Linked DNA regions of Pyxidicoccus xibeiensis. The protein of the gene in region 1 interacts with the protein of each later gene in a pairwise test. Links are inferred from orthologs where the notes say so. Each region holds a gene or a part of one and is shown in the gene's direction. Other genes may lie near its edges. The genes, in order: dnaB and dnaA.

Region 1 (6,979 bases):
GCTCGAAGCTGGTGGCCGAAGTGGAGCGCAACCTCCGCAACCTCGACGAGGTCTCCCGGTACATCTCCGTGAAGATCGCGGACGAGGTGGACCCCGAGTCCCGCCCGGTCCTCGAGGACCTGAAGCTGGCTGGCGACGTGGAGGAGACCCGTCCGGGCGCTCCCCTCGAGCGCGAGAGCCCGTTCCGGAGCGAGGAGCCGGTTGGCGACGCTGAGGAGGATGCGACCGAGGAGGCCTGAGGCCTTCGCAGGTCAGCTCCCTAGGGACCATTCCAGGAATCGAGAACGCTCATGAGCAACGGAACTGAGAGCAAGACGGGTGCTGCCTCCGGCGGCCGCAGTGGCGGCTTCGGTGGCGGTGGCGGTGGTGGATTCGGTGGCGGCTCGCGCGGTGGTGACCGCGGCGGCGACCGCGGCGGTCGTGACGACCGTGGCGGCCGTGACGACCGCGGCGGCGGGATGGGCGGCGACGACGACAAGCGTGGTGGTGGCCGTGGCTTCGGCCGCAAGAAGGTCTGCCGCTTCTGCGCCGAGAAGAACGCCTCGGTGGACTTCAAGGACCAGGCGACGCTGAAGTACTTCGTCACCGAGCGCGGCAAGATCATCCCCCGCCGCATCTCCGGCAACTGCGCGAAGCACCAGCGTGAGGTGGCGGTCGCCATCAAGCGCGCCCGCGGCATCGCGCTCCTCCCCTACAACGCGGTGGTCGGCTAGCCGCCGGGTCCGCACAGGAGACTGAACATGAAGGTCATTCTGCGTGAGGACATCGAGAACCTCGGCAAGTCCGGGGAGCTCGTCACCGTGAAGGACGGCTTCGGCCGCAACTACCTGCTGCCTCGCAAGAAGGCGGTTCTGGCGAGCGAGCAGAACCTGCGCCAGCTCGAGCACGAGAAGGGCGTCATCACCGCCCGGAACGCCAAGCTCAAGGGCGCGGCCGAGGAGCAGGCGAAGAAGATCGGCAACATCAAGGTCACCATCAAGCGCAAGGTCGGCGAGCAGGACAAGCTCTTCGGCTCCGTCACCGTGCTGGACATCGCCGAGGCGGTCGCTGCCCAGGGCCAGACGGTGGACCGTCGCGCCATCCACCTGCCCGAGCCCATCAAGTCGCTCGGCAGCTACGAGGTGGAGCTGCGCCTGCACCGCGAGGTCGTGGCGAAGATCAAGGTCGAGGTCGCGGCCGAGTAGTCGTCGGCTGTACCGCTGAAGTCCGAAGGGCCGTCCGGGGAGACCCGGGCGGCCCTTCTCCTTTCCGGCGCCGCCCCCGTCGTCCGGCTGGCGCCGTCCCCGGTCCGTCCCGCGACATGTGCATGGAGGGCGGGCCGCGCGGTGCGTATCCCGGAGTGGAAGGAGGCTCTCCCATGAGCACCCCCACACTGCCCCGGTCCACCCCCGACGAGCACCACCCTGACCTGGACTGGCTCCGCGTCGTCGCCATCCTGCTGCTGCACCTGTTCCACACGGGGATGATGTTCAACACCTGGGACTGGCACGTGAAGAGCCCCCAGGCGCTGCCCGTGCTGGAGCCGGTCATGGAGGTGATGCACCACCTGCGCATGCCGCTGCTGATGTTCATCTCCGGGGTGGGCACCGCGCTGGCCCTGCGGCGGCGCACGCTGGGAGGCTTCGCCGCGGACCGCGCGAAGCGGCTCCTGTGGCCCCTCGTCTTCGGCATCTTCGTGGTGGTGCCGCCGCAGATCTACGTGGAGCGGCTGCTCCGGGGACAGTTCCAGGGGGACTACGCGGCCTTCTACCCGTCGGTGTTCGAAATCGTGCCCTACCCGGCCGGCAGCTTCAGCTGGCACCACCTCTGGTTCGTCGCCTACCTCTTCGTCTACTGCGTGCTGGCGCTGCCCCTCTTCGCGGCGCTGGCCACGGCGCGAGGGCAGGCCTTCCTCGCGCGGGCGGAGGCCTGGCTGTGCCGGGGGTGGAACGTGTGCTGGTTCTTCCTCCCGCTCGCGCTCAACGGGGTGCTGCTGCACGAGTACCCGACGACACACGCGCTGTTCGACGACCCGAGGACCTTCGGCCACTACGGCCTGCTCTTCCTGATGGGCCACCTCTTCGGCCGCTGCCCGCGCATCTGGGACGTCCTGGTGGAGCGCCGGCGCGTGCTGCTGGCCCCCAGCGCGGTGCTCTTCGTCATCATGGTGCCGGACAGCGAGTTTCCCCTCGTCTGGGAGATGCTCGGCGCCATGGCCGCCCTGTGGCTCTTCATCCTGACGGCGCTCGGCTGGGCGCGGGCGCGCATCCACGTCCGCCGGCCGTGGCTGAAGTACGCGCAGGAGCGGGCCTATCCCTTCTACATCTTCCACCAGACGGTCATCATCGTCGTGGGGTACCTGATGCTCACGCTGCCGGTGGGGCCGTGGGCGCTGCTCGGGCTGGTGCTCACCGTGTCCTTTGCCGCCACCTGGGCCCTGAGCGAGGCCGTGTCGCGCGTGGGCTGGCTGCGGCCCTGCTTCGGGATGAAGCCGCGCACGGCGCAGGCCCGGGTCCCCCGGACGGCGGAGGCGGGGCATACTGCGTGACGAAGCCCATGTCCCCCTCCCCTTCCGAGGACGCGCCAGTCTCCACCGCCGGCTGGCAGTGGCCACGCATCCGCGCCCGCCCGGCGCTGGCGCTGTTCTGCCTCTTCCTCGGCATCGGGCTGGTGAACGGGCTGACGGTCTGCCTGACCATCCTGGGCAATGGCGGCACCGTCCCGGGGCTGGAGCCCTTCCTCTGGGAAATCACCGGGGCGCTGGCGGTATGGGTGGTGCTCCCCGTGGCCCAGACGGCGGTCCTCAATGCGCCGGGGCCGCGCGTCGGCTGGGCCCGCTTCGGGGTCATCCATGTGGCGGGCTTCGCGCTCTTCACCAGCCTGCACATCCTGGTGATGGTGCCGCTGAGGTACCCGCTCTACCGGCTGCTCGGCTGGGGCGAGTACGACTATGGAGCCCTGGCGTTCCGCATCCCCATGGAGGTGCTGAAGGACGTCATCGCGTACTCGGCCGGTGCCACGCTGTGGAGCTTCGTCAACGACTGGCGGGCGCGGCAGGCACAGGCGCTGCGGGAGTCGTCGCTGGAGAGCGAGCTGCGCGCGGCCCGGCTCCAGGCGCTCACGGGACAGCTCCACCCGCACTTCCTCTTCAACGCGCTGAACACCATCAGCGCGGTGATGTACGAGGACCTGGCGCGCACGGACCGGATGCTGAGCGATTTGGGCGGACTGCTGCGCGCCAGCCTCGAGCGCCAGGAGGCGACGTGGACGCTCGCGGAGGAGCGCGCCCATGCCGAGCGCTTCGTCGCGCTGCTGACCGCCCGCTTCGGCGAGCGCGTGACGGTGCGCTGGGACATGGCGCCCGGGCTGGACGGCGCGCGCGTGCCCTGCTTCGCGCTGCAGGCGCTGGTGGAGAACGCGGTGAAGCACAACCAGGACCGGCGGGAGGCGCTGGAGGTGCGCATCCGCGCCCGTGAGGATGGCGCCGGGTGGAGGCTGGAGGTGGAGGACACGGGGCGCGGCTTCGCGGAGTCCTCTCCTGCGGCGGGGCCCGGCGTGGGGCTGACGCACCTGGAGCGCATCCTCGCGCTGCTGCACGGCGGGCGGGCGCGGCTGGAGCGCGGGCGTGGCCCGGAAGGCGGGGCACGTGTGTCGCTGTGGCTGCCTCGTGAGGTGACTGCATGACGCCCTTCAACGTGCTGGTGGTGGACGACGAGGCGCCCGCGCGCACCAAGGTGAAGCGCCTGCTGGCGGATGACAGTCGCTTCGTCCTCGCGGGCGAGGCCGTAGACGGGACGGAGGCGCTGGCGCGGGTGGAGGCGCTGCGCCCGGACCTGGTGGTGCTCGACGTGCAGATGCCCGGCCTCACCGGCTTCGAGGTGCTGGAGGCGCTGGGACCGGAGGGCTGCCCCGCAGTCATCTTCTCCACCGCGTATGACGCCTTCGCGCTCCAGGCCTTCGAGGCGCATGCGGTGGACTACCTGCTGAAGCCCTATGACGCGGGCCGCTTCACCCGGGCGCTCGACAAGGCCCATGCGCTGCTCGTCGGAGGGCGGACGGAGGCCGAGGCCGGCCGGCTCCAGGCCCTGCTGGACGGCCTGTCCCGGGCCTCGCCCTCGCGCCCGCTGGAGCGGCTGGTGGTGAAGGTGGGCGAGGCGTGGGTGCCACTGCGGCTGGACTCCGTGTGGCGCCTGTCGTCCGAGGACAAGTACGTGCGGCTGTACACGGACCAGGGCGAGCACCTGGTGCGCCAGAGCCTGCGCGCGCTGGAGGAGCGGCTGGACCCGGCGCGCTTCGTCCGCGTGCACCGGGGCGACATCGTCAGCCTGGAGGCCGTGGCGCGCCTGGAGCCTTGGACCCACGGCGACGGCATCCTCGTCCTCAAGAACGGCACCACGGTGGTCCTCAGCCGCACGTGGCGTGAAGTCTTCCTGCAGCGCTGGGGCATGGAGGGGTGATCCAGGGGGTAGAGCCGCCCCCCTCCACCCACCCGGTGCTACAGGTCTGTGGCAGAAAATTGGGCGATGTCAGGCACGCCTGTAGAGTGGGCAGGCAGCCATGGATAACGTCCTCGACATCAGAGAAGGCCGGCGGGTTCACGAGGATCTGGCCGCTGAGCGCGCGGTGCTGGGTGCCATCCTCGCGGACAACACGCTCACGGCCGCCGTCGGTGAGGTGGTCCATCCGGACGACTTCTCCAGTCCCGCGCACGCGCAGATCTTCGCGGCGATGCTCAAGCTGGACGGCCAGTCCAAGCAGGTCGACCACCTGACGCTGGCCGAGGAGCTGAAGGTCCTCGGGCAGCTCGTCGCCGTGGGCGGCCCCGCGTACCTGATGCGGCTGGACCAGGTGGTGCCGCTGGCGTCCAACGCCGTCCAGTACGCGCAGATCGTCAAGGACCAGGCCCTGCGGCGGCGCCTGGCCCACGTGGGCAAGGAGATTCAAGACCTCGCCAGCACCGAGACGGGCGAGCTGGAGGTGCTGCTCGACGAGGCCGAGCGCAAGGTGTTCCTCCTCGCGGAGAAGAAGCGCGAGGGCGACCTGCGCCCCGTCAGCGAGCTGATGGAGCAGACGCTCGACCTGCTCGACAAGATGAAGGCCGCGGCCACGGGCGTGACGGGCCTGTCCACGGGCTACATCGACCTGGACATGCAGCTCACGGGTCTGCACGCGGGCGAGCTCATCATCCTCGCGGCGCGTCCCGGCGTCGGCAAGACGTCCTTCGCGATGAACATCGCGGTGCACGCGGCGCTGAAGGAGAACAAGGCGGTCGGCATCTTCAGCCTGGAAATGCCCGCGGACCAGCTGCTGATGCGTCTGCTGGCGTCCACCGCGCGCGTGGACATGAAGAAGCTGCGCGGCGGCCGGCTGACGCCGCACGACGAGGAGAAGTTCCAGGAGATGGCGGGCGCGCTCTACAACGCCCCCATCTACATCGACGACTCGGGTGGTCTGTCCCCGTTCGACCTTCGCGCCAAGGCGCGCCGCGTGAAGCAGAAGGACCCGCGGCTGTCGCTGCTCGTCATCGACTACCTCCAGCTGATGCACCAGAAGGGCAAGGTGGAGAGCCGGCAGCTCGAGGTCGCCGAAATCTCCCGCGCGCTGAAGCAGCTGGCCAAGGAGCTGGAGGTGCCCATCATCGCGCTCAGCCAGCTCAACCGTAAGGTGGAGGAGCGCAAGGGCGGCAAGCCCATGCTGTCGGACCTGCGTGAGTCCGGCTCCATCGAGCAGGACGCCGACGTGGTGATGTTCATCCACCGCGAGGAGTCCGAGGAGGGCCCGGATGGCGCGCCGGCCCAGTCCTCCAGCACCGTCATCCCCGTCGAGCTCATCATCGCCAAGCAGCGTAACGGCCCGGTGGGCTCCATCGACCTGGTGTTCCTCTCCGAGTACACACGCTTCGAGAGCCGCACGCGCGGCGAGTAGCGACCGCGCGCCACGTCGTTCCCGCTCGCGAAGCCCCGCCCATGACTCGCGACCGGGCTCGCGGAGCGCCGCATCACGCGCGGCGCCATGAGCCCATCGGGGCGCCGCGCCCGTGCGCACGTAGCGCACCACCAGCCCTCGCCGCTACTCCGTACCCGTACGCAGGTAGCGCACCACCAGCTCGCGGGCCGCGCGCACCGCCGTGTCCAGCGTGCGTCCCCGTCCGAGCTCCGTCGCCAGCGCGGAGGCCAGCCGGCAGCCGGTGCCCCTCCGCCCCGGCGTGCGCGCCAGCCACTTCCCGTGCAGCACCCGCACCCGTGCCGGCGTGGCCAGCACGTCCGCCAGCCCCTCCACGTCCGGCAGGTGCCCGCCCTTCACCAGCACCGCACCAAAGCCGTACCGGGCCAGCGCGGTGGCGGCCTCCACGGCCTCATCCACCGTGCGGGCGACTGGCCGGCGCAGCAACCAGGCCGCCTCGTCCAGGTTGGGCGTGAGCACCACGCGCGGGCCCGCCAGCGCCAGGTAGCCCCGCGCGGACAGGCGCGACAGCGACTCTCCGCGCGACGTGCGCACCACCGGGTCCACCACCCACCACGCGTCCATGCCCGCGAGGGCCCTGCTCGCGGCGGCCAGCTGCGCGGGCCCGGGCACCATACCCCACTTCACCGCGTGCAGCGGCCCCAGCTCACACGCGGCGGCCACCTGCGCGGCCAGGATGCGCGGCGCGGACGCAAGCCAGGTGAACGTCGCGGTGCCCTGCGCCGTCTGCGCCGTGGGCACGGCTACCGGCAGCCCGCCCCGGGCGCGCACGGCGGCCACGTCCGCCAGCAACCCCGCCCTCCCCGTGGGCTCGTGCCCGGCCAGCAGGAGGACCCGGGGACTCAACGCCGGTGCTCGCGCGCCTTCTGCACGAAGGACTTGTACAGGCCCACGTGCACCGGAATGGTGGTGGCCATGTACTCGGGGTGCCACTGCACGCCCACGGCGAAGACATGCGCCGTGGACTCGATGGCCTCCACCACGCCGTCCGGCGCCACCGCGCAGACATTCACATTCTGACCGGCGGCCCGCACCG
Region 2 (16,097 bases), on another replicon or contig:
GAGCCCTGGAACGTGGCGCTGTAGCGCGTGTCGGTGGTGTTCGCGCTGTCGAAGCCGAGCGACTCCGTGGCTCCGGTGCCGCTGAGCACGCTGTTGCGCGCGGAGACGTGGGCGAACTCCGCGTAGACACCCGCCGCGAAGGCACCGCCGCGCGCCACGCCCTCCACCCCGGCCATGGCCACGGTGCCCGCCGCGTACACGCCGTAGTTGTGCTGCGAGCCCGTCGCGCTGGCAGTCACGTTGCGCAGGTAGACGGTGCCCCGCAGCGTCAACACGCCGGTGGCGAAGTCACCGCCCTTGCCCTCGGCGTAGGACTCCATGAGGTTCAGCGAGCAGTCCGTGCAGCGAAGGCCCCCCGCGACGCCCGCCGGGGGGCTGTTGGCGAAGGCCCGCACGTTCTCGAAGGTGCCCTGCGCGTTCCTCATGTTGATGCCGTACGTGACGGACGTGCCGTTGTTCGCCACCGCCACCACGTCGTGCAGGTCCAGGAACGGCGCGGTGCTGAAGATGGCGACGGAGCTGTCGCCACCGCCGGTGTTCATCACCGTCAGCCGCGTCAGCAGCACGCCCGAGGCCCCCACCACGGTGCCCTGCGTGGCGGCGGAGGAGCGCACCACCGTGGCGTCCTCCCCCGAGCCCTCCAGGAACACGTCCTGCTTGAGCTGCAGCGGCGTGGCGCCCACGTCGTAGATGCCGGGCTCCAGCTTCACCACCCACGTCTCCCCGGCGCCCACGGTGATGCCGTCAATCGCGGCGCGGAGCGCGGTGCCACCCTCGGCCGGCGTCGCCCCCGCGGCCACCACCACGATGCGCTTGTAGTCGAGGCCACTCGGCCCGCGCTCACCCGCCGGCCCCGGAACACCCTGCGGACCCGTCGGGCCCGCGGCACCCTCGGGCCCACGCTCACCGGTCTCGCCGCGCTCCCCCGCCGCGCCCCGCTCGCCCTGGGGACCGCGCTCGCCCGTCGCGCCCATGGGGCCCGGGAGGCCGCGCTCGCCCTGGAGCCCCTGAGGCCCCTGCGCGCCACGCTCACCCGCGGGGCCCATGAGCCCCTGAAGCCCCTGCTCACCGGCGGCACCCGCGACGCCCGGCTCACCCGGGAGTCCGCGCTCACCGGCGGGGCCCTGCTCCCCACGCTCACCGGCGGGGCCCGTGGGGCCGCGCTCACCGGCGGGCCCCTGGGGCCCCGGGGTTCCGCTCTCCGCCTCCTTGCACGCGGTGAGGGACAGGACGAGCGACAGCACGGCACGGCGAACGAGGCGACTGCTCACGGAAACACTCCAGGCGGGTGTGGAACACCAGACACGTTCCCGCATGGAGATTTCAGCGGGAAGGGGCTCCCAGTCATACGGAGCCGCACTTCCCCTCTGGCACTGGGTGGAACCCGACTCGCCTAACGCGGCCCCATCGGGGGCGTGGAGCCGCGAGCGGCCTTCTCCACGGCCTCGCGGTTCTCCTCGATGTAGCGCTCCACCGCGGCGTCCTCGAGCTCCAAATCGCGCAGCACGCCCGGGTAGACGAAACGGAAGGCGGGAGACTCCTCGTCCCCGCGCAGGCGGAAGCTCATCTTCAGCACCGCCGCGCCGTACAGCTTGTCCTTGAGAGCTTTCGCCTTGCCCATCCCTCTTCTCTCTTCCAGCGACCCGGCGAGTGCGGCGCGAGCGCGCTCACTCGTCGAAGTCGTCCTCGTCGTCGTCCGGGAGCAGGGCCCGCTTGGGCAGCGGAGCCGGCTTCTCCGGCGTGAAAACCACCCGGCGGTTGCGACCCTCGCCCTCCGCCGTCACCTTCACTCCACCCACTCCTTCTACTGCCCTGACGACGCGCGCGCGGTCCTCCAGCTTCATCGCGGCGAGCGCATAGAAGCGCCCCAGGCTGGCAGACTTCTCCGCGAGCTTGCGGGCCGCCTCTCGCAGCGCGGCATCCTCCTCCACCGTCATGGAGCGCTCGTCGGAGTCCACCTTGGTCACCGGGGCAGACCGGGCGGGCTGCGCCTGTGCGCCCCGCTGCTGGGCCTGCGCCGCCTTCACGGGCGCCTGGGCGGCCGCCTGGGGAGCAGGGCGAGGAGCGGCGGGAGCCGGCGCGGCCTGGACCGGAGCGGGTGCCGCAGCCTGGGCCGCCTGGGGCTGCTGCGGCTCGCGGCGCTGGCGGGGCTCCGGGTGGGCGCCCGCGCCGAGCACCACCCAGCGTCGCTCCACGCCGGGCCGGTGCATCATCTTGTTGAGCAGGAACTGGAGCGAGTCGACCACCTGGCTGCGCCGTCCGTTCTCCACGCCGGGGGGCGGGCCCGCCTCGAAGTGGAGGGCCACGGAGAGGTTGCCATCGGCGGCGTCCTGCATCTCCAGCCGGGCGGGGAAGCCCATCAGCCCGAGGATGTCGCCGAGGAGCTGCTCCACCCGGGCCCGGAACTCCGCCGAGGCGCCGGGGTTGGACGCCGGTGCGCCAGGGTCCGAAGCCCCTGGCGGCTGCTGAGGTGCCTGCTGCTGCTCGCTCACTTGCGTCTGCCTCCCGCCGCCGCCACCGCTGGCGTGCCGCCGCCCGTCTGCGGCTTGTTCCGGTCCAGCCACTTCCGCAGCCCGTACTGCTGGGCAATGGAGAGGATGTTGTTGGTGAAGATGTAGAGCGACAGGCCCGCCGGGTACTGCAGCAGCGTCAGCGTGAAGATGACGGGCAGGAACCAGGTCATGATTTTCGCCTGGGTCGCATCCATCATCTGCGGCTGCATCTTCTGGGTGATGACCATGGACACGCCCAGCGCCAGCGGCAGCAGGTACGTGGGGTCCTTGTAGGTCAGGTCGCGCCAGATGGGGCCGATGAAGGGCTCGCCGTAGATGTCGAAGCTGTTGCGCAGCGCCGTGAAGAGCGCAATCCACACGGGCATCTGGATGAGCAGCGGGAGGCACCCGCCCAGCGGGTTCACCTTGGCCTCCTGGTACAGCTTCATGATTTCGAGGTTCTGCTGCTCGCGGTTGTCCGCGTGCTTCTTGCGAATCTCCTCCATGCGCGGCTGGAGCTTCTTCACCTCTTCCATGCTGACCATGGAGCGGTAGGTGAGCGGCAGCAGCACCATCTTCACCACCACCGTGAGCAGGATGATGGCCACGCCCCAGTTGCCGGTGAGGCCGTGGAAGAACTTCATGACGGCCAGCAGGATTTTGCAGATGACGGCCCAGATGCCGAAGTCGATGGTGTCCTCGAGCCTCGGGTGGAAGGCCGTGTCACCCAGGCTGGCGGCCTGGCGCAGCGGGGCGCCGGGCACCACGCCGAGCAGGTCCGGGTCCTTGGGGCCCAGGTAGCCGCCGAAGCGCAACGTCACCGTCTCGCCGGCGGCCACCGTGAGCGGGAAGGACGCCGTCACCGTGCGCGCGGTGGGCGTGGCGGTGAGGGTGCAGGAGCCCTGGCGGGGGCCCTCCAGCGGGTAGAGCGCGGAGAGGAAGTACTGCTGGTCGATGCCGAAGTAGTGCACCGGGCCGCGGGTGTCCTCGGCGTCGGGGGCGTCGTCGCCGGGCACCATCTTCTGGAGCTCCTCGCCCACCCAGCACGCGGAGCGGCTCTGGTTGCCCACGCCTCCGAAGAAGGAGGGCGCGTGCTCGAAGTTGGGGTCGATGGCGCGGCCGTAGTGCACCTGGAGGTCGCCGCTCTGCGGCTGGCCGGAGGTGTTGCGCACCTGGAGGGTGTACGTGAGCTCGAAGCCCTCGCGCGGCCACTTCAGCGTCTTCACGACCTCCCACGGGCCCTGGCGGCCGGTGAAGGTGAGGCCCTCGGCGGCGCCCTCGGCACCCTCCGTCACGGTGAAGCGCGTGTCGGCGGGCAGGGGGCTGGCGCCCTGGATGGAGACGGCGAGCGGCAGCGGCTGGCCCGGCACCGGCTGCGCCAGGTTCATCTGCGGCGCGGGGGGGATGTCCTTGCCGATGAGCTTCTCGAAGCCCTGCTGGACGCTGAGCTCCTGCTGCTCGCGCATCTTCGAGCCCTGGAGCACCGCGGAGGTGAGGCCGGCGCCTCCGGACGAGAAGGCGTAGTGGACCTCCGGGCGCTGCAGGTCCACCTGGCGCGCGGGCGGCGGCGGGGCGTCTCCGGCGGCGACCGCGGGGGTGCCTCCGTCGGCGTCGGGCGGGAGGGCGGCCTGGGCGGGGCCGGCGTCTGCGGGGCCGGCGACGACGACGCCTGCGTCCGCGCCACCTTCCGCTCCGGGAGGAGGCGGCGTGGGGGCGAAGAAGAAGGTGTAGACGGCGGTGGCCGCGAACGAGAGGGCCAGGGCGGCCAGCAGTCGCTTCTGCGAATCGTTCGACTGGGGCGAGAGCGGATCGTTCATAGACTCCCCCCTCCGAGAGGGAGAGGGCGGCAAGGGGTGGAAGCCCCCGTCACGGCACCGGGTCGATGCCGCCGGGGTGGAAGGGCTGGCAACGGAGCAGCCGCCAGAGGGTGAGCCAGGAGCCCTTGAGGCCTCCGTGCTTCTCCAGCGCCTCCATGGCGTAGGTGGAGCACGAGGGATGGAACCGGCAGACCTTCGGCAGGAGCGGGCCGAGGAACTTCCGGTAGAAGCGGATGGGCAGGGAGATGACGAAGGCGAGCGGGCTCATCGGGGAGGCTCCTTCGGCTTCGTCTCCGCGGCCGGCGGGAGCCGCTGCAGCTTACGGGTGACACCGTCGAAGGCACGCGACAGCTCCGGGAAGGACGCCTCCTTCGCGGAAGAGCGCACCACCAGCACCACGTCCAGGCCGGGCGGCCATTGCGTGCGCCGCTTGCGGAACAGCTCACGTAAGACTCGCCTCAAGCGCGCGCGCACCACGGCGTTGCCCACCTTGCTCGACACGGTGAGGCCAACACGGGAGTACGACCGGCCATTGCGCTTGATGAGCGCCAGGAGGCAGTCCGAGGGCACCTTCTGCCCACCTTCCTGGACCTCCAGGAATTCGCGCCGTTGAAGCAGGCGCAGGGCCTTGGGGAAGCGTTGGTCTGCCGGGCCTGACTGGCCCGGCGTCGCACCCTCGGCCCTCACACGCAGGCTCGCTTACTTCTTCGCGGCGGACACGACGAGCCGCTTGCGGCCCTTGGCGCGGCGGCGCTTGAGGACATCACGGCCGCCCTTCGTGGCGTTCCGCTTGCGGAACCCGTGGGCGCGATTGCGGCGGACCTTCGACGGCTGGTACGTGCGCTTGGACACGGCTCTAACTCCTTGATGATGGCGGCGCCTCCTACCGCTCCGGCGCGACCTGAACTGGGGAAAGGGGCGGGTCCGTAACCCTCTTTCCAGGGTAAGTCAACGTTGGATCACCTGGACCCTTCCCAGAATCCCTTCTGATCCGGCGAACAGCCGGGCTGGAGTGGGTGGGTGTGGGTCTGGGTGACCCTGCTGGCTTGGACGGCCACCGGAGCAACGCTCGATGCGGTCGGTTTAATCGCATGCGTCGGGAGGCTCATGAGGGCGGGCTTCGACGAGCTTCGTCCGCATGTCAGGCATTCCCTGTATTTCCTGCGCATGCCCGTCTTCTGGCGGGCGCTCACGCCGGGGAATCGCCATGACAGCGCGCTGGGCCCTACCGCTTGGATTGCTGCTGGTGGCTTCAGGCTGTTCGGCCACCCGCCTCGTCCACCTGGAAACCGGTCAGGACTCCTTCGTCGTCACCCCGCACGAAGAGGAGGAGGCCGAGCTGGAGGAGGCCGAACTCGACGACGAGGAGTTCAAGGCGGCCGTGGTGGAGCTGGCCAGGGACGTGCGGCCCTTCCAGCACCCGATGCGAGAGGCGCGAGCGCTCTTCGGCGTCCCCTCCCGCAGCGGCGTGTACCGGTACGAGCACCGCAGCCGGCGGCTCTTCCCAGAGGACACGGACGGTCCACACCTCCTGGAGTCCTACGCGGACGACGAGCTGACGCGCGCCTACGGCCAGTGGTGCTCGCGGAAGCAACAGCCCGGAGACTGCCTGCGCCTGCTGGACGAGGGGCCCCTGCTGGCCAGCGACGGCAAGTACACGCTGGCCTTGGCCATTGCCATGGACTCGGTCTGGGAGGAGACGGCCGAGGCCCTGGAGGACATGGCGGACCCGCAAGCCCTCATGGCCACCCTCTCAGCCTCGGTGGCCATGTATCTGCTGCTCTGGGCGCTACCCGAGCCGGTGAGCAAGGGCCTGGCCGCCACCCTGACCGCCGTCGCCATTGCCTACCTGGGCGTGGACACGGTGTGGCGCCTGCTGGACGGGTGGCTGACCCTGGTGCGCGAGGTCGACCGGGCCACCTCCTTCGAGCAGTTGCAGGCGGCGGGTGAGGCGTACGGCGAAGTCCTCGGGGAGAACGCGGCGCGCGTCTTCGCGATGCTGGCCACGGCGGCCATCGGCAACACGGCGGGGCTGGCGGCGAAGTCAGCGCGGCTGCCGGGCTCCGCCCAGGCGGCGCTCGCGGTGGAGTCGCAGGCGGGCTTCCAGTACGCCGCCGTGGGCAGCGTGCGGTCGGTAGCGGTGACGGCCGAGGGATTCACCCTCGCGCTCGCGCCCAACGCGGTGGTCATGGCGAACCGCGAGCGGAGCCAGAGCCATCACCTGGCCACGGACAAGAACAGCATCTCCGCTGCGCGGGGCGGGCCCTGGACGCCGAGGTTCGAGAAGCTCTTCAAGAAGGCGGGGATGGAACTGGAGGACCCCGAGAACATCGTGGATGTCCCAGGCCACAAGGGCCCCCACCCGCAGGAGTACCATGCACTGGTTTTCAAACGCCTGAACGACGCGACGATTTCGTGCCGAACCGTGAATGCGTGCCGCAAATTGCTCACCGACGCACTCCGGGAACTGGCCGAGGAAGCAATTTCAGAGGGGACAGACATCCATCGACTGCTGACCCGGGGCAAGTCGCGATAAGAACGCTCCATGCCAGCTCGCTTCTTCGAACTCGCCGAAAACGTTCGATCTGGATACTGGTACCTGGACGACCCCTTGGACGAGCGCGGTCAGGAGATGGACAACCCTTACGTGTTCAGGGAGGGGCACCCTGTTCGTGTCGAAGGTCGTCTGACCATTCCCATTGCGCAACCCGGCAGGCCGTTGGACTTCTCCACCATGGGACTCAGCACAGCTCCCATCGTCCACGTCCGCATGGCGTCCATCTTCTCGGAGCTGGCGCCCAACGACGTGCAGCTCATCCCCGTGGACATCCAGGGTCACCCCGACCAGTACATCCTTCTCGTCGCCACCAGGCTCATTCGCTGTATCGACGACAAGGCCTCCAGGGAGGTGCGTTACTGGAAGCCCGAGCACGGGCAGCCAGAGCGGGTGGGCGAGTACCGCTCGGTCTCGGGGATGCGCATCGACACCTCGAAAGTGGGTGACACCCAGGTGTTCCGCACCTGGGGCTGGAACCTCGCCCTCATCGTCTCCGAGGACATCAAGACGGCCCTGGAGCGCGCGAAGGCCACGGGCGTGAAGTTCACCGAGGTGTAGCCCCCGCTGCAAAGCCCCGCGCTTTTGCAGACCGCACCCGGAGTCCGGGGCGGAATGATCCGCCCCCAGACCTTGGGGGGAGGGTGCCGGCGGCCCACAACCGTGCCGGGTCGGCATGGCCGTTGCCGATCAGCGGCGTCGGGAAAAGCACTCGGAAGTCCGGTGCTTTGAGCCGGTTGCTTGATCGACCCGGAACCGTCTGTTAGCACGGCCGAACCGCCCGCAGGCCCCTCGCTTTGCACGGTTGAGACACGCGTGAACGCCCTCGCCCAAGCCTCTTCTCCACTCCCAAGTGCTGGAATTATCTGGGCCCGGATGCTGGAGGCGATCCGCTCCGAGAAGTTCGACTACGCGCTCCGGTGGCTCGAGCGGATGCGCCCCCTGGAGGTCCGCGACGGCACCCTCGTGATGGGCGTGCCGGATCGCTTCTTCCGCGACTGGGTGGATGATCACTACCGCCCCATGCTGGATGCCCACCTCTCCCGGCAGGGTGACGGCCTCGTCACCGTGGCCTATGAGGTCGTCGAGGGCCTGGAGCCCGACCCGAGCCTCCCACCCACACCGACAGTCAAGGCGAGCTCGGCCCGCCCGGCCCGGCTGAACGGGCGCTTCATCTTCGACACCTTCGTCGTCGCGGACAGCAACCAGCTCCCGGCCGCCGCCGCCCAGGCCGTGGCCGACAAGCCGGGCCGCCACTACAACCCGCTCTACATCTATGGCGGCACCGGCCTGGGCAAGACGCACCTGCTGCAGGCCGTGGGCAACCACATCTGGGAGAAGGACCCGTCCCAGCGCGTGGTGTTCCTCTCCAGCGAGCAGTTCACCAACGAGTACGTCGAAAGCGTGCGCGAGCACCGCATGTCCGAGTTCCGGCGGAAGTTCCGCGAGGAATGCGACGTGCTGCTCATCGACGACATCCAGTTCCTCGGCAAGCGCGAGGAGACGCAGAAGGAGTTCTTCTACACCTTCAACACGCTCTACGAGCTGAACAAGGCCATCGTCCTCACCAGCGACACGGTGCCCGCGGAGATTCCCGGCCTGGAGGAGCGGCTGCGCAGCCGCTTCACCATGGGACTGATGACGGACATCCGCGAGCCCACCTACGAGACGCGCGTCGCCATCCTCCAGAAGAAGGCCGTGGCCGAGGGCCTGGACCTGCCCGACTCGGTGGCGCACTTCATCGCGAAGCACATCCAGAAGAACGTGCGCGAGCTGGAAGGCGCGCTGGTGAAGCTGTCGGCGGTGCACAGCCTGACGCGCCAGCAGGTGACGGAGGAGTTCGCCTCGGAGGTGCTGCGCGACATCCTCCCCGCCCAGCGCGCGGTGGACATCGAGGCCATCCAGCGCGAGGTGGCCCGCTTCTACAAAGTCACGGTGGAGGGCCTGAAGGAGGACCGCCGTCACAAGGCCCTCGCCCACGCGCGCCAGGTGGCCATGTACCTGAGCCGCAAGCTGACCAAGAGCTCCTTCCCGGAGATTGGCGCGCGCTTCGGCAAGGACCACTCCACCGTCATCTCCGCGGTGCGCAAGGTGGAGGGGCTCCGCGCGTCGGACTCCACCGTGCAGCGCGAGCTGGCCGAGCTGGAGCTGAAGCTCGGCGCGAACTGAAGCACGCCGGGGCCCGCCCCCGACATGGCGCGTTCCCAAGGGTGCGGCGCACCCCGGGTCCAGTCTGGGACTGAACGCCCCTACCCGCTCCGTCCCTCTGACGCGGGGCGTCGACAGCCAAGAATCCGCTGGGTGCGCGTATTCAGGATGTCGTGAGCCATCGCCTGAAGAGCCTGCTGCTGCTGCTCGCCGTGCTGGCGGGAGCGGGCCTGTGGCGGGTGGCCGACCGGCGAATGGGCGCGTTCCCCACGGAACCGCAGGTCACCCTGGTCACCTCCGAACCCCGGATTCCCAAGGAGGTCCGCCAGGGGGTGAAGGGGAAGGACCGGGTCCTCATCCCCGGCTGGCGATACCGGTATCTGTTCGACCTGGACACGCGGGCCATCGGCGGCGTCGCGGGCGAGCCCGACGTCCTGCACACCGGGTGGAGCGGCACGCTGGACCTCACGTACGCGGGCGCGGAGGGCGGACAGCAGCTGTTCCAGGGCCGGGTGGTGCTCACGCGGGTGGAGATGGAGCGGGGAGGGACGCAGGTGCTCGGTCCCGATGCCCAGCAACTGCTGCGCGTCATGCTCGAGCGGCCCGTGTACGTGGCGCAGGACACGCGAGGCCGGGTGCTGGCGGTGCACTTCCCTCCGACGGTGGACACGACGGGACGGCGCTTCGTGCGCGCGCTGCTCGCGGCGACCCAGTTCGTGGCGGAGGACGGCTCCACCTGGAGCACCGAGGAGTCGGACACCACCGGCGACTTCGAGTCGGAGTACCGCGCGGGAGGCAGCACCAACACGTACGTGAAGACGAAGCGGCGCTACCTGCGCTCGGCGGCTCCCGGCACTCCGCCGCGGCTGAAGGGACACCTGGCCTTCACGCTCTTCGAGGACGGCCACGTGAAGGAGGCGGCGGGCTCGGACGTGATGGAGGTGAGCGGGACGGGACGCCTCGAGACGCGGGTGGCGCTGACGGGCGTGGGCGTGGACCGCCAGCCCCTGTCGCTGGGGGACTTCCAGGCGGTGCGCTCGACGCTGAAGACGGAGCGGCTGGCAGTGGCGGAGCCGGCCGAGGCGAGCACGCCAGCCGGGGACAGACAGCTCGTGGGAGGCGCGACGTCCGCTGAGCTGCTGCGGCTGCTCGCGCGGGCGACACAGCCGCACGCGAGGGACGCGACACGCGCGCGGCTGGCGGCGCTGTTCCGGCTGGAGCCCGCCGAGCTGGAGCGCGCGACGCGCATGGTGCGGCAGGGCACGGCGAGTCCGGAGCTGGCGGGCCAGCTGCTGGAGGCGCTCGGGAGCGCGGGCACGCCGGAGTCACAGCGGGCGCTGGTGTCGGTGCTGGAGGAAGCACGCGTGCGCGCGGAGCTGCGGACGCAGGCGGCCCGGGTGGCGAGCCGCGTGCAGACGCCCACGCTCGCGCTGGCCGCGGCGCTGGAGCTGGCGCTGGACGGGGCTCGGGACGAGGAGGTGAAGAACGCCGCGGCGCTGGCGGTGGGCGCGGTGGTGAAGGGGCTGGAGCCCATGGAGCCCGCTCGCAGCCGTGAGCTGCTGGAGGGCGTGTTGAAGCGCTGCCAGGCCCGGAGCGTGGACCCCGTGGTGTGTCTGAAGACGCTGGCCAACGCCGGCTCTCCCCGGGGACTGGCGTATGCGAAGTCCTCGCTCCTGCATCCTTCGACGAAGGTCCGTGACGCCGCCATGGATGCGCTCCGGACGATTCCGGGAGCGGAGGCCGATGCGCTGCTGGATGAGGTGCTGCTGGGCGACCCGAGCCCGCGGGTCCGGACCCAGGCCGTGGCGGCGATGTCCCACCGCGTGGCCGGCCCGCACATGAAGGCCCTGTCGACGGCGCTGCGTCTGGACTCGAGCGCACAGGTGCGAATGGAAGTCGTGCGGCTGCTGGGAGGATTGAAGACCGTGGACGAGCTGGCCGTGGCGCTGCTGCGCGACGTGGCCGAGAACGATGTCTCCGAGGAGGTCCGGCGCCTCGCGGCCTCGATGCTGGCGGGGTAGGGCGCGCCGCCCGGGTGGGGCAGGGGGTGTGCCGGGCTCCCTCACGTGGAAGCCCGGCACACCGTGCCTCAAGCGAACCTCGAGCAGCCTGATGTCTCAGTCCCGCCGCGAGCCACGGCGGCGAGCCGAGGCGAACCGCGCCAGTCCCAGCAGCAGCCATGGCATGAACGCCGAGGCCTGCGTGGACTGACAGCCGCAGCCGCCGTTGTCCTCTCCAGGGTTGCCATTGCCCGCATCCGGAGGCTGACCGGTGCCTGCATCCGTCACCGGGCCGGCATCCGGCTCCTGCGTTCCCGCGTCCGCGCCTGCATCCTCACCCGCGCCCGCATCCGTGCCCCCATCCCCACCAGAGCCCGCGTCCGCGCCCGCATCCTCACCCGCGCCCGCATCCGTGCCACCGTCCTCGCCAGGGCCACCATCGGTGCCCCCGTCCTCGCCAGGACCTCCGTCCGCACCACCGTCCTCGCCAGGGCCTCCGTCCGCACCACCGTCCTCGCCAGGGCCACCGTCGGTGCCCCCGTCCTCGCCAGGACCACCGTCGGTGCCACCGTCCTCGCCAGGACCAGCGTCGGTGCCACCGTCCTCACCCGGGCCACCATCCACTCCACCGTCCTCACCCGGGCCACCATCCACTCCGCCGTCCTCACCCCGGCCACCATCCGCACCACCGTCCTCGCCAGGACCACCGTCGGTGCCACCGTCCGTCCCGCCATCCGACCCACCCGGCGGAGGCAGCGACGACTGCGCCACATAGATGGCCGTGCCCCACTCCACCTGGTCGTTGTCCGGCGGCGCCAGGCCCGCGGCAAAGGTGATGTCCCCCCGCGCGTTGATGAGCGGCCCACCCGCGAACACCGGGTTGCTCGGCGTCTCCTGGTCGACTCGCGCCGGCCCCAGGTCGGACGGGAGGATGTCGTGCTCGCTCACCACGCGCTTCAGCTCCACCCCGTCGCCCACCCACACCGCGCGCAGGCCATTGCTGTCGAACGCGCGGAAGACCACCAGCCCGCCGTCACTCAGGTCCGCCGGGAAGAACTCCACATCCCGGATGCCGCCCTGGCCGCCCTGCGCCACGATCCGGAGCTCCCGGCCCGTCCACAGGAACACCGTGACGATGTTCCGCTCGCTCGCGTCCCTCACCGTGGCCAGGAACGCCACCTGCCCGTGGTTGTTGAGCGCCGGCTGCACCGACGCGAAGCGGTAGATGGGCGACGCCGCATCCAGGTCCCGCGTCCGCGCGATGACCCGCGACGTGCCATCCGCGCTGAACACCCGCAGCTCCTGGAACCCCGTCCCGGGCGCCCGCGTGTCCCCCACGCCGGCAATCTCTCCCAGGTCATTGAGCGTCGGGGAGTAGAGGAACTCGAAGGGGCTCTCCGCGTCGACGCCCTTCTCCTTCGCCACCAGGGTCGCCACGTAGCCAGCCCCCTGCGGCGTCAGCAGCGCATACGCCTTGCCCACGCCACTGAACGTCACCCGCGCCCCCAGCTGGCCCACCTCGTTGAGCCACAGGCTCGACCAGTCCGACGCACCCGTGGGCTCGCGGATGACGCGCACCGGGTCCGGCGTCGCGGCGTTCAGCAGATACACCCCGTTGTCGGCCGCCCTGATTGCCCCCGTCACGGCGAATGCGATGTCTCCCCGCGAGTTGAGCCCCGGGTCTCCCGTGCGCGCGTCCTCGCCCAGGTCGGGCAGCAGGTAGAGGCGCCGCCCCATGCCGTCCCCGCCCCACCACACGGCGGAGCGTCCCTCGGGCGTAATCGACAGCCGGAAGGCCACCTGCCGGTCCAGCGTCAGCGGCACCTGGAGGCTCCCCGCGAGCAGGTTGCCCGGCTCCACGTTGTAGGCCCCGGACGCATTGCCCCGCAGGTTGGTGCGCGCCTGGAGCTGCGGCGTGTAGTCCGGCAGCTCCGCCCAGGCCGGCGCTGCCAGGGCGAGCGCTCCCAGCACGCCCCCGAGCCTCGGAAAGGGTCGCACACTCCACTTTGCTGTCGTGTCTCTCATGGATGTCTCCGCTGCCGGCTATTACGGGGAGGGTCGGACTTTACACCGTCGCCCTGTCGCCCCGAGCAAGCCTCCGGAGTTCCCAGGCTCCGGAGCTCCCAGGCTCTGGAGACACGAAGGGCCCGGTCCTCCAGCACGAGTCCCGGGCCCTGCCTCATGTGCCTGCCGCGTCAGTGGGTGACGGGCCCTGACGGCTCCTGCGTGGGCTCGGAGATGGCCTCCAGCGTCTGGCCGGCCTCGCGGCTGCTCAGCGCCTCCGCGATGTCCCCCAGCGAGATGATGCCCATCAGCCGCTTGTCCTCGTTCACCACGAGGATGCGGCGGATCTGCTCGTCCTTCATCTTCTGGGCGACCGTGTCGATGGCGTCGTCCTCGTAGACGTACTCCACCTCGTCCGTCATCGCCTGCGCCACCGTGCAGGTATTCGGGTCCATGCCCAGGGCCACCGCGCGCACCACGATGTCGCGGTCGGTGATGATGCCCGAGAGCTTGTCGCCGCCACACACCGGCATCGCGCCCACGTTCAGCGTCCGCATCTTCTCCGCGGCGTCCTTCAGCGAGGCGTTGGGGTCGATGACCTCCACGTCCTTCGTCATCACGTCCTTGACCTTCCTCATCATCATCTCGCGCTCCTTCTCTCGGTTTGGCCCGCCTTCGGTGATGCGCGACTCAGGCCTCGCGGGCCCAGAGCGCGCGCAGGTCGTTGGGAAGCTGGCCCATGACGTCCTCGGCCTCACCCTCGGAGATGTGCTCGCGCACCGTGGAGAAGACGGCGCGGCTGAGCCGCTCGGCCTCGTTCGGCGTGGTGTCCAGGTCCTCGGCCACCATGGCCAGGAACTGCTCCAGCTTGTACTTGCGTGGTGCCGTGCCCTGGTGCCGGGGGCACCGCTGCAACAGCTCCCTCACCTTGAGTGGCAGCTGTGCCTCCAGGTGCTTCGCCTCGGTGTCCATGAGGCGCTGCTCCAGCATGCACAGCACGGACTGCGCGGCCTTCTCCGCCAGCTCACGTCCGATGTTCGCCTTCTGCTCCAGGTCCTTCAGGAAGTGCGCATAGGTCTGCGCCGTACGGGACTCCCTCCGCTGTGCGCGGATGTCCGGAGTGCCGCCCCGACGCTCTCCCGCCTCCTCCTGTCCCTCGCGCTCGTTTGCCATCACTGCCCTCCTTGCTTTCGCTCTGCTCCCACGTGAGCGTGGGCACCGCACGACTCGCGGGCACCGGGCCACGCGAGCGCGCCCAGGAGACGGGCCAGGGAGCAAGCCACACACGGGAGCCGTCCTCTCGTGCGGAGGCTCGAGGGCACGCGGTGACTCGAGACGCAGTGGGTGGGCGAGCGCCAGGCGCTCCGCCCTCACTTCGGAGAGGGCAGGCTCACCGGCTCCACGTCGGTGACGATGAGCGTGTTGGTGCGTGCATCCACGCTGACGCGTCCGCGCGGGGAGAGCTGGGCCTGCACGTGTGGCAGCAGGTCCGCCGCGCGCGCGTGGCTCACGGGGATGAAGTACGTCCGCAGGGGTGCTTCCTCCTCGCGCGCCTTCTTCAGCGCCGTGCGCAGGGTCGCCTCTTCCTGGAGCTTGCGCAGCGGCGCCACCCGCATCACCTCGCCCTGCTGCTCACGGCCCAGTCCATGGGAGGCGAGCACCGTCTCCAGCGCCTGCCGCCAGGGCACGTTGCGCAGCTTCAGCGTCACCGTGCCCTGGACGTCTTCATCCACCACCAGGTTCAGGTGGCGCATGTCCGCGAGCATGCGCAGCACGTCGTGGAGGTCCGCCTTCACGATGTCGAGCGTCACGCGCGGGCCCTCGGACTTCGGCGACGCGGCGAGCGTGGGCGCACCCAGCAGCGCCAGCGCGAGCACGGCGGCTCGGATACGGGACATGGAAGGAACCTCCGGGAAGCAGTCTCCCGAGGATAGCGCGCACGCGGCTCACGCGTTCTGCCCATACCCGACGAGCAGGCGTCCGCCACGTGGCGTGAAGACTCCCACGGAGTGACCGGCTGTGTGCCTCCACGCATCGTGGCCGTTGCGCGCGGCGCCGGGTCTCCTGACCGCAAGCGGACGCGGCCAACGGGCGTCCCTCCCACCCCCCGAGTTCCCCCATGACTGCTCGTCTTCCCGCCTTCAGCGGCACCCTTCTGTCTACCCTCGCGCTCGGCCTGTCTGCCTGTGGTGGTGACGGCGCCAGCCTGCGCTTCACGGCGAACGAGCGCGCGGTGAGCACCTCCAGTGCGTGGATCAACGCCGCGGCCGAGTCGCCCCCGGTGCCCTCCACCGTGTTCCAGTCGAGCGATGGCACCGCCTTCACGCTCACCCAGGCACGCATCCACCTGCGCGACATCCGCCTGGACCTGCCCAAGGGCACGAAGTGCGGAGAGGTCAGCGGCCTGCTCGAGGGCGCCGAGTGCAAGGGCGGCGACAGCTCGGGAACCATCCAGGTGCCGGGCCCCATCGTGGTGGACCTGCTGACGGGCACGACGACTCCGGACCTGTCCGGGCTGCGCATCCCCGCGGGCAACTACAAGCGCATCGACTTCCGGCTGGAGGAGGCGAAGTCCGACGAGGTGGGCGCCACCGAGCCTCTGCTGGGCTACAGCTTCCTGGCGCGCGCGGACTTCACCCAGGACGGCGTGGCGCGGAAGCTGGAGATGCTCTTCAAGTTCAGCGAGGACGCGCGCTTCGAGTCCTCCACCGGTGTGGACGTGCCGGAGGGTGGCTCGCTCGTGGCGTTCCTCAAGCCGCAGGTGTGGCTGGAGGGGCTGCCCCTGGGTGAGTGCATCCAGGACGGCGACGTCGAGGTGGCCAACGACACGGTCCGCATCGACGGCAAGTCCGGCGGCAAGTGCAGCGACGCGGAGAGCACCGTGAAGAGCAACATCAAGCGCAGCGGCGACCTGCGGAAGTCCGACGAGGGCTGAGACGTGGACGCGCCTGGATGGAAGGAACGCTCCTTCCAGGCGCCGACGCCGCAGGACCGTCTCGGTCCGGCGGGCTGGCTCCTTCACGCGGAATGAGCGTTCCTTCCGGGCGCTGGCCTCGGACCACGCTTGGTCCGGCGGGCTGGC

The links.
Region 2: the proteins of dnaB (region 1) and dnaA interact in binary tests that used the Escherichia coli proteins (3 or more experiments, as listed by UniProt). The link is inferred for Pyxidicoccus xibeiensis from one-to-one orthologs.

Annotation. Positions count from the first base shown.
Region 1 is NZ_JAJVKV010000005.1:794,613-801,591, reverse strand. The notes cover bases 3,788-6,720. They hold dnaB (replicative DNA helicase), read left to right. Parts: upstream 3,788-4,536; coding sequence 4,537-5,904; downstream 5,905-6,720. Other genes in these bases: thiD (bifunctional hydroxymethylpyrimidine kinase/phosphomethylpyrimidine kinase), read right to left, coding at 6,049-6,720; LXT23_RS25750 (LytR/AlgR family response regulator transcription factor), read left to right, coding at 3,788-4,436. Also shown: rpsF (30S ribosomal protein S6), read left to right, coding at 1-239; rpsR (30S ribosomal protein S18), read left to right, coding at 291-713; rplI (50S ribosomal protein L9), read left to right, coding at 741-1,184; LXT23_RS25760 (acyltransferase family protein), read left to right, coding at 1,358-2,527; LXT23_RS25755 (sensor histidine kinase), read left to right, coding at 2,536-3,663; more of LXT23_RS25750, read left to right, coding at 3,660-3,787; more of thiD, read right to left, coding at 6,721-6,789; LXT23_RS25735 (gamma-glutamyl-gamma-aminobutyrate hydrolase family protein), read right to left, coding at 6,786-6,979. UniProt on the Escherichia coli protein: The main replicative DNA helicase, it participates in initiation and elongation during chromosome replication. Travels ahead of the DNA replisome, separating dsDNA into templates for DNA synthesis.
Region 2 is NZ_JAJVKV010000001.1:1,768,292-1,784,388, reverse strand. The notes cover bases 7,027-9,855. They hold dnaA (chromosomal replication initiator protein DnaA), read left to right. Parts: upstream 7,027-7,679; coding sequence 7,680-9,032; downstream 9,033-9,855. Other genes in these bases: LXT23_RS07130 (HEAT repeat domain-containing protein), read left to right, coding at 9,185-9,855; LXT23_RS07140 (imm11 family protein), read left to right, coding at 7,027-7,424. Outside these bases: LXT23_RS07180 (collagen-like protein), read right to left, coding at 1-1,271; LXT23_RS07175 (hypothetical protein), read right to left, coding at 1,394-1,621; LXT23_RS07170 (hypothetical protein), read right to left, coding at 1,668-2,492; membrane protein insertase YidC, read right to left, coding at 2,489-4,309; membrane protein insertion efficiency factor YidD, read right to left, coding at 4,359-4,577; rnpA (ribonuclease P protein component), read right to left, coding at 4,574-4,996; rpmH (50S ribosomal protein L34), read right to left, coding at 5,009-5,161; LXT23_RS07145 (AHH domain-containing protein), read left to right, coding at 5,517-6,845; more of LXT23_RS07140, read left to right, coding at 6,855-7,026; more of LXT23_RS07130, read left to right, coding at 9,856-11,032; LXT23_RS07125 (MXAN_5453 family MXYO-CTERM-anchored protein), read right to left, coding at 11,129-13,009; LXT23_RS07120 (CBS domain-containing protein), read right to left, coding at 13,207-13,659; LXT23_RS07115 (DUF2267 domain-containing protein), read right to left, coding at 13,706-14,188; LXT23_RS07110 (secretin and TonB N-terminal domain-containing protein), read right to left, coding at 14,386-14,913; LXT23_RS07105 (DUF4382 domain-containing protein), read left to right, coding at 15,135-15,950. UniProt on the Escherichia coli protein: Plays an essential in the initiation and regulation of chromosomal replication. Binds in an ATP-dependent fashion to the origin of replication (oriC) to initiate formation of the DNA replication initiation complex once per cell cycle.